Regions from separate parts of the Desulfitobacterium elongatum genome, predicted to be linked through region 3. Evidence: riboswitches for the same ligand, from Rfam matches in the RefSeq annotation. Region 3 holds a riboswitch; each other region holds the start of a gene.
The links. A riboswitch is a leader RNA that binds a small molecule or an ion and turns the genes downstream of it on or off. The one in region 3 is predicted to bind cyclic di-GMP.
Positions count from the first base shown of each region.

Region 1 (3,280 bases), 1.7 Mb from region 3:
TAGACATAATTCCCATCCGGTTCGACACTGCCAGCAAAGCCGTCACTATTATCAGGAACAGTCATGTATTCCAAAATGGTGTGTGGCTTTGCCATCCCATCTGCGGTCAAGCCGATAAATTGAAGCAACCCATCATTGCTCGCTGCGGCATATGGGCGTAGATTAATTTCAGGTCTAATCAAGGGCATATCCGAGTCGATCTCTTCGCTATCCTCATACGTGATTTCGACATAGGGAGTTGGAAAAGAGGTGTTATCTGCTGAGGCAAAAACCTCTGCCTGCTCGGTCTCATAGGTATACCGCAGGACAACTCCATTATTGGGCGCTCCGCTATACCAATCCTTCATCAGCTGAGTCATATCCCAACCCACATACCCTACAGAGCCATCAATCGTCGTCTCCGTCTCATACTGGGTTTCCTGAGGCTGGTTATTCCAGGTTAGTCCCGAGATGGAGAAAGGTTGTTTTATACGTTGAAGTTCGATAGCCCTAGAGGTATTGCTCCAGCTGGTATATTTGTACATTTGGAGGGAAGCAGATTTGACTTCTTGGTCCTCACCAATATTTGGAAGATTGAATTTGAGGAACGTCCGAGTCCTTAAATGAGCTTCAATAAAATTTGCTATATTACCACTTTTGATTCCATCATCATAGCCGATATAGGAATAAGGATTATCTGTATAAACGTTTGGAGAACCTTGTTCCACGGTAGTATCCTGAAGCTGTTCGCTTCCAAGCGTAATTGAAGGATCAATTTTGACAGGATATGCGCGTTCTGGTGCTTCCAACCACTCTTTATCAGCTGTGATTATAATCTGATCTTTAGTAAAAAGATTTTTATCAAGCTGAATTTCGACCTTACCCGAAATTACTCCATTGCCATCGATCATGTACGGTGCAGACAACACCCATGATGGTGTAGTACTGCCCTTTTCATAGCCGAATATTGATCCACTCTCTTCCCTCAACTCTAAACCAGATGTGTCCACTGCAAAGCTAAACGTGTTTTTATCCACGTAATTATTAAGGATAATATCTTCTTTGACTTTCGTGTTGAGAACGGTATATTGGACATCAATTCCATCAAAGACATCATTGTAGAGAATAGCATTCTCGTTAATTGCGCTTTGGCTGTAATCCCCTTCTAACGGAATAAGATTAAGGGTAACATCGCCCTTTTCGACCTGAATCGGCAATTCCTTGTTTATAATTGCTGGAAAACGCACCTTATAATCATTTGCTTTATTTTCATAGACCGAACTCACATTTTCACCTTTAATGTTTGCTTTATCACTTGCTTCGCTGTCTGCTTCATTCTTTGATCGATTTTTACCTTGTTCGGCTACTAAATCGCCCTTTGCCTCTGTCTTCGAGGTTAGATTATTGCCCTTCACAGGCACTAAAGTGTTGTCAATGTCAAGTAAGGCCCCTGATGCATCTTTGAAATGAATTTTGTTAAGATAGAGAAAGGTTTTTTGTCCTTGATCATTTTTAAAGGTCTTGCTATTTTCAGTTCTTTTCTCGATGATTTCTTTCCCTTTGGCAATACTTAATTCGTGAGGTTTTTTCTTTTGACTAACTTGTGGAAGCTTTTTAGGCTTTTCTGTTTTCCCTTTAGCAAGGGAAACATCTTTTACTTTCTCCTTTAAGGGCAAGGATTACCATAATATTTTCCTTTTTCACCATTTGTACTAATGGAATTCCCTGCTAAGGCAAAATCTAAATATATGGTATTCCAGAGAAAACAAGTCATCAGTAGCACACTAATTACCTTCTTATTGAACTTCCCAAACATTTCTTTCCTCCAAATCTCTTTCTTTTTAATAAATAAAAAAAAGCTTTTCTCCTATTTGGGAGAAAAGCTAAAAACATAATTATAATTCTGCTCATAATCAGCAACTTGGCAATCATAGCTCTATAGCCTTAGACCCATAGCTTTGCGTCTCCACCTTTCAGTGGATTTGCCTATTAAATTAAAAAAATTCTGTTACAACTTGGTTGTTTAACCAACTTGTAACAGAATACCATACACCTTTAGCGAAATGTGTCGTAATAAGAAGATTAGATATAGATTTGCCTTTGCTGCGATATCTTTAAAGGCTTTTCTCTAAAGCAGCTTACAAGCTAACGTAGATTTTATCATAGAGTTCTTTGTACTTTATGTACTCTGAATTATATAATTCTACCTGTGCCTTTTGAGGCTTGATTACACGGTCCACCTTCATAAAACGCCTACTTTCGCTCAAAGCAGAGATTTTCCCTAAAGATAGCCAGGCAAGAAGAACAGCTCCAAAAGCCGATCCTTGCGGCTCACCGAGCGCTTCAAGTGGTTGATTTAGGACGTCTGCTACAATCTGTACCCACGTTGGAGAAGCCATAAATCCCCCGCCAATCCGAAGTGAAGTCACTTTTCCAGCCATCTCCTGAATCGGTTCGTAAACGCTTCTAATCCTGTAAGCCACTCCTTCCATAGCAGCCCGAGCAAAATGTCCTGGTCCATGAGCAAAGTCTAGCCCTATTAATGCTGCTCGGATATCGGAATTCCAATTTGGAGAGCGCTCACCCGTCAGAAAGGGCATAAGCATCAGTCCATCTGATCCAGTTCGCGTAGTAGCTGCAAGTTTTTCAACTTCTTCAAAACTAATTCCATGTAGCCAATTCTGGCGTACCCATTGTAACGTGAGTCCAGCATTGTTAATTGCTCCACCGACAACCCAAGCATTCGGTGACAGATAATAACACCACGTCCGTCCCAATCGATCTAAAGTGGGTTTATCCACCGTAATCCGTGCAGCTCCACTCGTTCCGATCATAACCGTAACCTCACCTGGGTCAATCGCTCCAGCACCTAAACTGGAGAGTACCCCGTCCCCCGCTCCGATGACCACTTTGACTTTCGAGTCCAAACCTAGTTTTATTAAAACTTCTTCTTTCAATCCTTCAAACACTGTAGTCGTTGGCACAATCTCAGAAAGTTGATCTGCTCGTACTCCGATGCGTCTTAAAATTTCTTCGTCCCAAGTCATCTGATGAACATTATAAAGTCCCGAGCTTGTCGCAATTGAGGTATCGACTACGTATTTACCAAACCAGCGGTAAAAAAGTAGCTCTTTTAAGGAGATAAAACGCTCAGTTTCTCCAAAGACACTCGGTTCAAACTGTCTGAGCCAGGCGAGTTTTCCAGGAAGATACATAGGGTGAAGTGGGCAACAGGTTCTTTGATAGAACTCTTCTTTCAGCCCTTCCTCTTTCCACGCTTCGATAATTCCAGTACTACGAT
Region 1 covers NZ_AP038772.1:1,778,672-1,781,951, reverse strand. The annotation lists gene ACZ42W_RS08465 (DNRLRE domain-containing protein) at 1-1,655, opposite strand, end outside; cyclic di-GMP riboswitch class I at 1,892-1,976, opposite strand; gene ACZ42W_RS08460 (gluconokinase) at 2,118-3,280, opposite strand, start outside.
Region 1: linked by a shared signal. The riboswitch ahead of ACZ42W_RS08465 (DNRLRE domain-containing protein) and the one ahead of ACZ42W_RS16475 (hypothetical protein) in region 3 are both predicted to bind cyclic di-GMP.

Region 2 (3,280 bases), 1.7 Mb from region 3:
ATAGCTTGCTTGGCCTCATCGATGGTCATAAGTTGATGCTCAGCACCCACGGCTACCTGGGACAGAGAGCTGGCGATCTGGTCACCTGCCTGAGCTGATTGTTCAGCGCTAATCGCCAAATGACCCGCTGAAGATACAACGTGTTCCGCAGAAATTGCAACCTGTCCCACTAAAGAATGCAGATTCTTGACCATCATCTGCAGCGCTTCGGCAAGGCGGCCAATTTCGTTTTTGGCCTTAATATTCATCTCGATTTGGCTCAAATCGCCTTGAGCAACCCGTTCGGCCTGAGCTTGTAAATTAGAAAGCGGTTTGGTTATCCGATTTGTTAAGACCACCAAAGCAAGGATGGCTATCAAGAGAAGAATTGCTGTAGTTATAACTGAGGAATAAGCAAGGGATACCAAAGGGCCTAGAAACTCATGTGTTAAAGCAGTAACGGAGAGGACCCAGGTAACCCCGGGCACTGGTGCATAAGCTAAAAAGTTGTCCGCACCCTTTAGTTTGATCTGGAATTCACCGGTTTCCCCCTTAAGTATTTTCTGATATCCTGCCTTAAGCGTTGGATCAAGTTCGGAATCCTGCATCGGATTATATTTCATCACCAGGTCTTGGTTTGGGTGGGCAACCGTCATACCATCACTTTGGTATAAAGATGCATAGCCCGTTTTCCCCACTTTAATCTCAGTTACCCTGCGCGAAAGTTCATCCATTTTAACATTTCCACCCAAAATCGCTACGATCTTGCCATTTTGCTTAATCGGCACTGCTATGACAAACGCCATTTTTCCATCAGCCTTACCCAGGAGGGGATTTGAGATAACCGTTTGACTGGTTTTCAACAATTTTGAATAATAATCTCGTTCACTAATGCTTCCTGTTGTCCCCGCGGGTGAGTACCAACTTCCTTTTTCATCTGATACCCAAAATGTACTGTAATCTGGTAGACGTTTCAACTCTGCACTTAAATAATTCTTAATCGCTGTCTGATCACCAGTTAAGATTACTGGAGCATTCGCTATTGTTTCCAATTCACCCTTACGAACACCAATCCACGCACCCAAATCCTTGGCCGCGCCTTGGGTTGTTAAAGTCATCTCCTGGTTTAGATCACTCATAATTATGTTTCTGGTATTAAAGTAATTAATGAGCGTGAGTACACCGAGTGTTAATACGAGAATGACTCCTACAAATGTAATGAAAACTGTCCTAATACTGCGCAAATAAAACACTCCTTTCGCAAATAAAACACTCCTTTATTAATAAAAAAGCGCCACACTCCCTAGGGCATGGCGACAAAGATAGCGTCTGTCGGTAGCCTGGCAGTCATCACTCAAAGTGGAAGACCCATAGCTTTGCGTCCATAGCTTTCGCCATGTTTGCCTTTATCGCAGGAAATATTTTTTTAATGGATAGACCTTATATTAGTTTTTTAAATTATGCTCCTGAATTTTATAAATTAATGCGCGTCGAGAGATCTGTAGTAACTTAGCCGCATGGGCCCGATTGCCACCCGTAGCGCTAAGGGCTTTGACAATATGGTTTTTCTCTGCTTCTGCTAGAATAGTACGTAATGAACGAAAGGCTTCTGTACTTTCCTCAAGCGAACTTTCTATCTCTGTTTCTTCAGGAATTAAATGGGAGGGTAAATTTTCAGGTACAATTACCTTCGAGTTACTCATTATTAGTGCATGTTCAACTGCATTTCCCAATTCTCGAACATTGCCAGGCCACGAGTAATGCCGAAAAACATTAATAACTTCCGGGGAAAAAAACATACCCTCGCGCTGTGCTTCCGCAGCAAAATGCTTGAGAAAATATTCTGCAAGCAAAATAATATCGTCTCCGCGCTCACGTAAAGGAGGAAGATGAATGGAAACAATATTAAGACGATAGTATAGGTCCTCCCGAAAACGCTTTGCGGCAATTTCCTTAACCAAATCACGATTGGTTGCTGCGATAACACGAACGTTAGTTACATAAGTCTGATTGCCACCAACCCTTTCGTATTCCCGCTCCTGCAATACTCTTAAAAGTTTAACCTGTAAATTAAGGTTCAGCTCACCTATTTCATCAAGAAAGATTGTGCCGCCCTCAGCAAGTTCGAATTTACCCGGTTTTTGATTAATAGCACCCGTAAAGGATCCTTTTTCATGTCCAAACAGCTCACTCTCCACCAAGCCCTCAGGTATAGATCCACAATTCACTTGGATGAAGGGTTTTTGCCAGCGCTCACTGACAAAATGGATAGTTCTTGCGACCATACCTTTGCCGGTACCGCTATCACCAGAAAGAAGCACAGTGGCCTTGGAGTTTGCCACCCTGCCGATGCTCTTATAAACTTCCTGTATTTTAGAGCTCTCACCGATCAACCTGAAAGGTCCAGTAGTCTCTTGGCTTAAAGCTTGAACCTCTTGAGTAAGATACTCTACTTCCTTACTCAGATCCGACATGCGTATTGCCCTTGCAATCAAGATTTTTACTTCCTCTACGCTAAAAGGCTTTATGACGTAATCAAAAACACCACGTTTCATCGCTTCGACAGCAATCTCTGCCGTACTATAAGCAGTCATCAAAATCACTGGCAAGTCAGGTTTTTGTTTGTGTATTTCGTAAAAAGCCTGAAGACCATCCAATTGTGGCATCCGGATATCTAATAACACAGCTCCGTAATCTCCACTTAAGGCCATTTCCAAAGCATCGGTACCATTATTGACAGAGTCTACTTTATAACCAGCTTTACCCAACACTGTTTCCAGCACCATACACAAGCTCGGCTCGTCATCGGCAATCAGAATCTTTGTTTTTTCTGGCATATTCTTCCTCCAATCTTTAAGCTTCGGTAGTATATGGTAAGAATAAACTAAAGATGGTTCCTACCCCCTGTTTACTCTCAACTTGAAGTTGCCCATGATGGATTTCCACAATCTTGTTGCTCACCGCTAATCCTAAACCTGTTCCCCTGTCCTTAGTTGTATAAAAAGGGTCAAAAATCCGCGGTAAATCATCAGGACTAATTCCGCAGCCTGTATCTATTACGTCAATCACGATCCCCTTATCAGCCTTCCTCGTCCTGACCCTTACTTCTCCCCCCTGAGGCGGAAGTGATTGTGCAGCATTGAGTAACAGGTTGACTAATACTTGCTTAATCAGTCCAGCATCAACTGAAATCATTCCAACGTCCGGTTCAAAATCTTTAATTAATACAACAAAATCTTTTTTAAGACTAGGAGAAAGCAATACTAGCGTCTCTGAAACCAGTTTATTCGGATCAATTTGA
Region 2 covers NZ_AP038772.1:1,754,201-1,757,480, reverse strand. The annotation lists gene ACZ42W_RS08370 (methyl-accepting chemotaxis protein) at 1-1,223, opposite strand, end outside; cyclic di-GMP riboswitch class I at 1,311-1,394, opposite strand; gene ACZ42W_RS08365 (sigma-54-dependent transcriptional regulator) at 1,425-2,816, opposite strand; gene atoS (two-component system sensor histidine kinase AtoS) at 2,833-3,280, opposite strand, start outside.
Region 2: linked by a shared signal. The riboswitch ahead of ACZ42W_RS08370 (methyl-accepting chemotaxis protein) and the one ahead of ACZ42W_RS16475 (hypothetical protein) in region 3 are both predicted to bind cyclic di-GMP.

Region 3 (3,280 bases):
TAGTTTCTGAGATCAAAAATGATCTGCTTGTTCTTCATTACAAATTGCCGCTTCTATTCGACACTACTTCCCGAAGCGAAAAAGCCTTACAGCTCTAAGGGCGGCAGCATAAACGGTTTGCCGGTTGAGCAAACGCCATAGGTTTCTCACCTCTCCCAGGATCTCTGGAAGCCGCCCCCATTGCTTGAGTCTGTGGCTGGACGGAAGTAGCATTATCACTGTCCATTTCATTGCGAAACAGTCCACCACGGACTGTTTTATGACCAGGCGTTCCCGCTCGTCACCTTCGATGCCATCGGTTCGACGGATGAAATTCATCCGCAGGCAGTCTTGGCGCGCCCGTCAACGTCGCTGCCGCTTTTCACACGGCTGGACAGCTCATGTATTTATGCTGCCGGATATGATATTCTCAAAGAGCAACAAGGGAATAAAAAAATCCCCTCACTTCTTTAGGGAAAAAAGTGAGGGGTTGCACGGAAAAACTTTTTACTTTTCCATCATTTTTTTTAATTTCTTAAGTATCTTGGTCTTGCGGTCGTGTATTGTCATCGATGGAATACCGGTTTCCTTCGACATCTGACGCTCGCTTTTACCCTGAAGATAAAGCTCTGCAATGACCATTTTTTCAGACTCATCTAGCATTTTGATGCATTGGCGCAGTTTTACGATCAACATCTCGGTTATGATCCTCTCCTCCATAGAATCCGTTGCGGCAAAGATTATGTATTCTACAGAGATGCCTTTCTCATTGCAGCCTTCAAGCGAGATATTGTTTTCCTCCGCAAGCTTGTCCAGGTACTTTTCCCTATCCCGACTTTGGTAATAGGCTTTATAGACCTCTTTAGTCACTGGGATGCGCTTGCCCCTAACGAGCAAGCAATAATTTTCAACATGGTTATCCATATAGCTTGTCCTCCATTTCGTGAATTTGAAAATCCGGAAATGAAGAACAAGCGGAGGAGATCGGCAGCAAGCTGCTGTTTTGTTATTGCATAAAATAAAAGCCACTGGTTTTGCTCCTTTCTGGGGAGCCAAACGAGCAGCTTCTTCGGAATGCAGAACCGGCCGGGCCTGACGCATAGCAATAGTGCTACTCGTCAGGCTCGGCCGGCACCTTTATAATCACTCCGCATTAAGGGGAGGATAGCGTCAAGCGCTGGAATCGAATATAGATGTATTATTTATTCGGTTGTATAGCCTGTACTATTTCATGGAATCAGAGGTCTGTTTACTTCCATAAACCTCGTTATTGTCCAGCATAATCGAAACCTGTGATTTACACAGGTGGCATTTTAAGCTGAGTACATCGCTTTCGGCCTTACTCGTTTCAGCCACCAGAGCCAAGGCCTCAGCATTTCCACTGTAATCAGCAATTCGGCGTCCGCAATTCGGACATTTGAGCTTTATCTTTTTCACCATCTCGTACCCTCCTGCATTATTTTCTCTATCAATACAAATGCCTGCTCTTAAAAAAGGGCAGGCATTCGCAAAGATCGGCAGCCAGGCTGTCATAGCGCGGCAAACGCTTTAGACCCTCGGCTTTGCGTCCCTGCCTTTAGACAGGTTTGCCCTTAACTTTATTTATATTTAGCTGTCAGAGTAATTAAAGCCGTCATGCGCTTTGCAGACGGTAATTTTCCGGCAATCCGCTGGGTTCAATCACTTTACACAGAGAAATAACTCTTGACACTATGTGCAACATGAATTATTATAAATATGCAGGTTATCTGCATATTTGAATTATATGCAATTTACTTTCACTTGTCAATATACAATATGAAACTTACCTGCTTATTATAGGAGGGCGGTCTACATGAAATTCGGAGAAAAAATAAAAAATGCCCGCGTCGCAAAAGACATGACGCAGGCGGAACTGGCGCAGGCGGTGGGAGTATCTCTCCGTACAATGGTCAGCTATGAAAACGGAGATTGCTATCCTAAGAAACGCGAGGTATACGGTAAGCTGGCTGCAGCTTTAGGTGTTGAGGTGAATTATCTTCTGACCGAGAACGAGGAGTTTATAAATGCTGCCGGTGAAAAATACGGCTACCGTGGAAAGAAGTATGCTCAACAGCTTGTCACAGAAGTTAGCGGACTGTTTGCCGGCGGCGATATGGACGACGAGGATCTGGACGCCGTTATGAGAGCAATCACTGACTCTTATTGGATAGCCAAGGAGAAAAACAAGAAATATACACCAAAGAGGTACCGTAAAGCCGACAAGGTGTAGTCCGTTATTTGGGACTGCTGCTGTGATAGAATTAGCATGGGGGTGAATTCATTGAACAAGGGGCACATTTATGAATCAGCTGAAAAATATGTCAGACGTTTCGGAACGCGCGATCCTTTTGCCATAGCAGACGGGCTGGGCATCGAGGTTCTGTTACGCAATGACTTCACCAAGCTGAAAGGGCTTTACCGCGTGATTCAGCGCAACCGCTTCATCTTTTTGAATGATAATCTGCCGAAGCAAGTACAGACCTTGGTTTGCGCCCATGAACTCGGACATGACGCACATCATCGGGATCTTGCCGATGATAGTCCGTTCCGTGAATATGTTCTTTATTCCATGAATACGCGCCCGGAGTATGAGGCCAATTTGTTTGCGGCTTCACTGCTTCTCCCAGATGACGAGGTTCATGAGTATGCCCGTGAAGGCTATGACGTTGTCCAGATCGCAGCCATGATGAACACGGATATTAACCTCATGCTGATAAAGATGGGAGATATGAACTCCAGAGGCTATTCTTTCAATACAGCTTATACCCCACGGTCAGATTTCTTAGGCCGATAACCGCCTTTCTGAGGAGGAATACAGACATGGCTGATACTAAAGTCTATGTGCCTGTCGTGGCCGCCTTTGACAAGGACGGTTTATTATTGCCGCTCGAACTGACCTGGAAGGACGGCTGCACATATATCATTGAAAGGATTCTTAACGTCCGGCCAGCGGCGGCAATGAAAGCCAGAGGACAAGGCGACCAGTATACAATCAGCGTCAATGGACAACAAAGCTTTCTGTTTTTTGAGAGAAACGCCTCGATTACCGGAAACAATATCGGACGCTGGTTAGTTGAACGGCGATAAAGATAATATTTACGAAAGCCCTTCTTACACTATGCGAGAGGGGCTTTTATTTGAACGGTATTGTTATGTGCTTTCATTCGGATATCTCAACGATAGTATATCTGAACGCACGTGCATTTAGATTTATTCATTTAATGAAATAATAGTTTTTTGCGTATATTTCCCCTTATTTTGGCTTAAAGTACTAGCAACA
Region 3 covers NZ_AP038772.1:3,481,997-3,485,276, forward strand. The annotation lists gene ACZ42W_RS16470 (sigma factor-like helix-turn-helix DNA-binding protein) at 487-903, opposite strand; gene ACZ42W_RS16475 (hypothetical protein) at 1,204-1,419, opposite strand; cyclic di-GMP riboswitch class I at 1,493-1,580, opposite strand; gene ACZ42W_RS16480 (helix-turn-helix transcriptional regulator) at 1,814-2,230, shown strand; gene ACZ42W_RS16485 (ImmA/IrrE family metallo-endopeptidase) at 2,273-2,794, shown strand; gene ACZ42W_RS16490 (hypothetical protein) at 2,821-3,087, shown strand.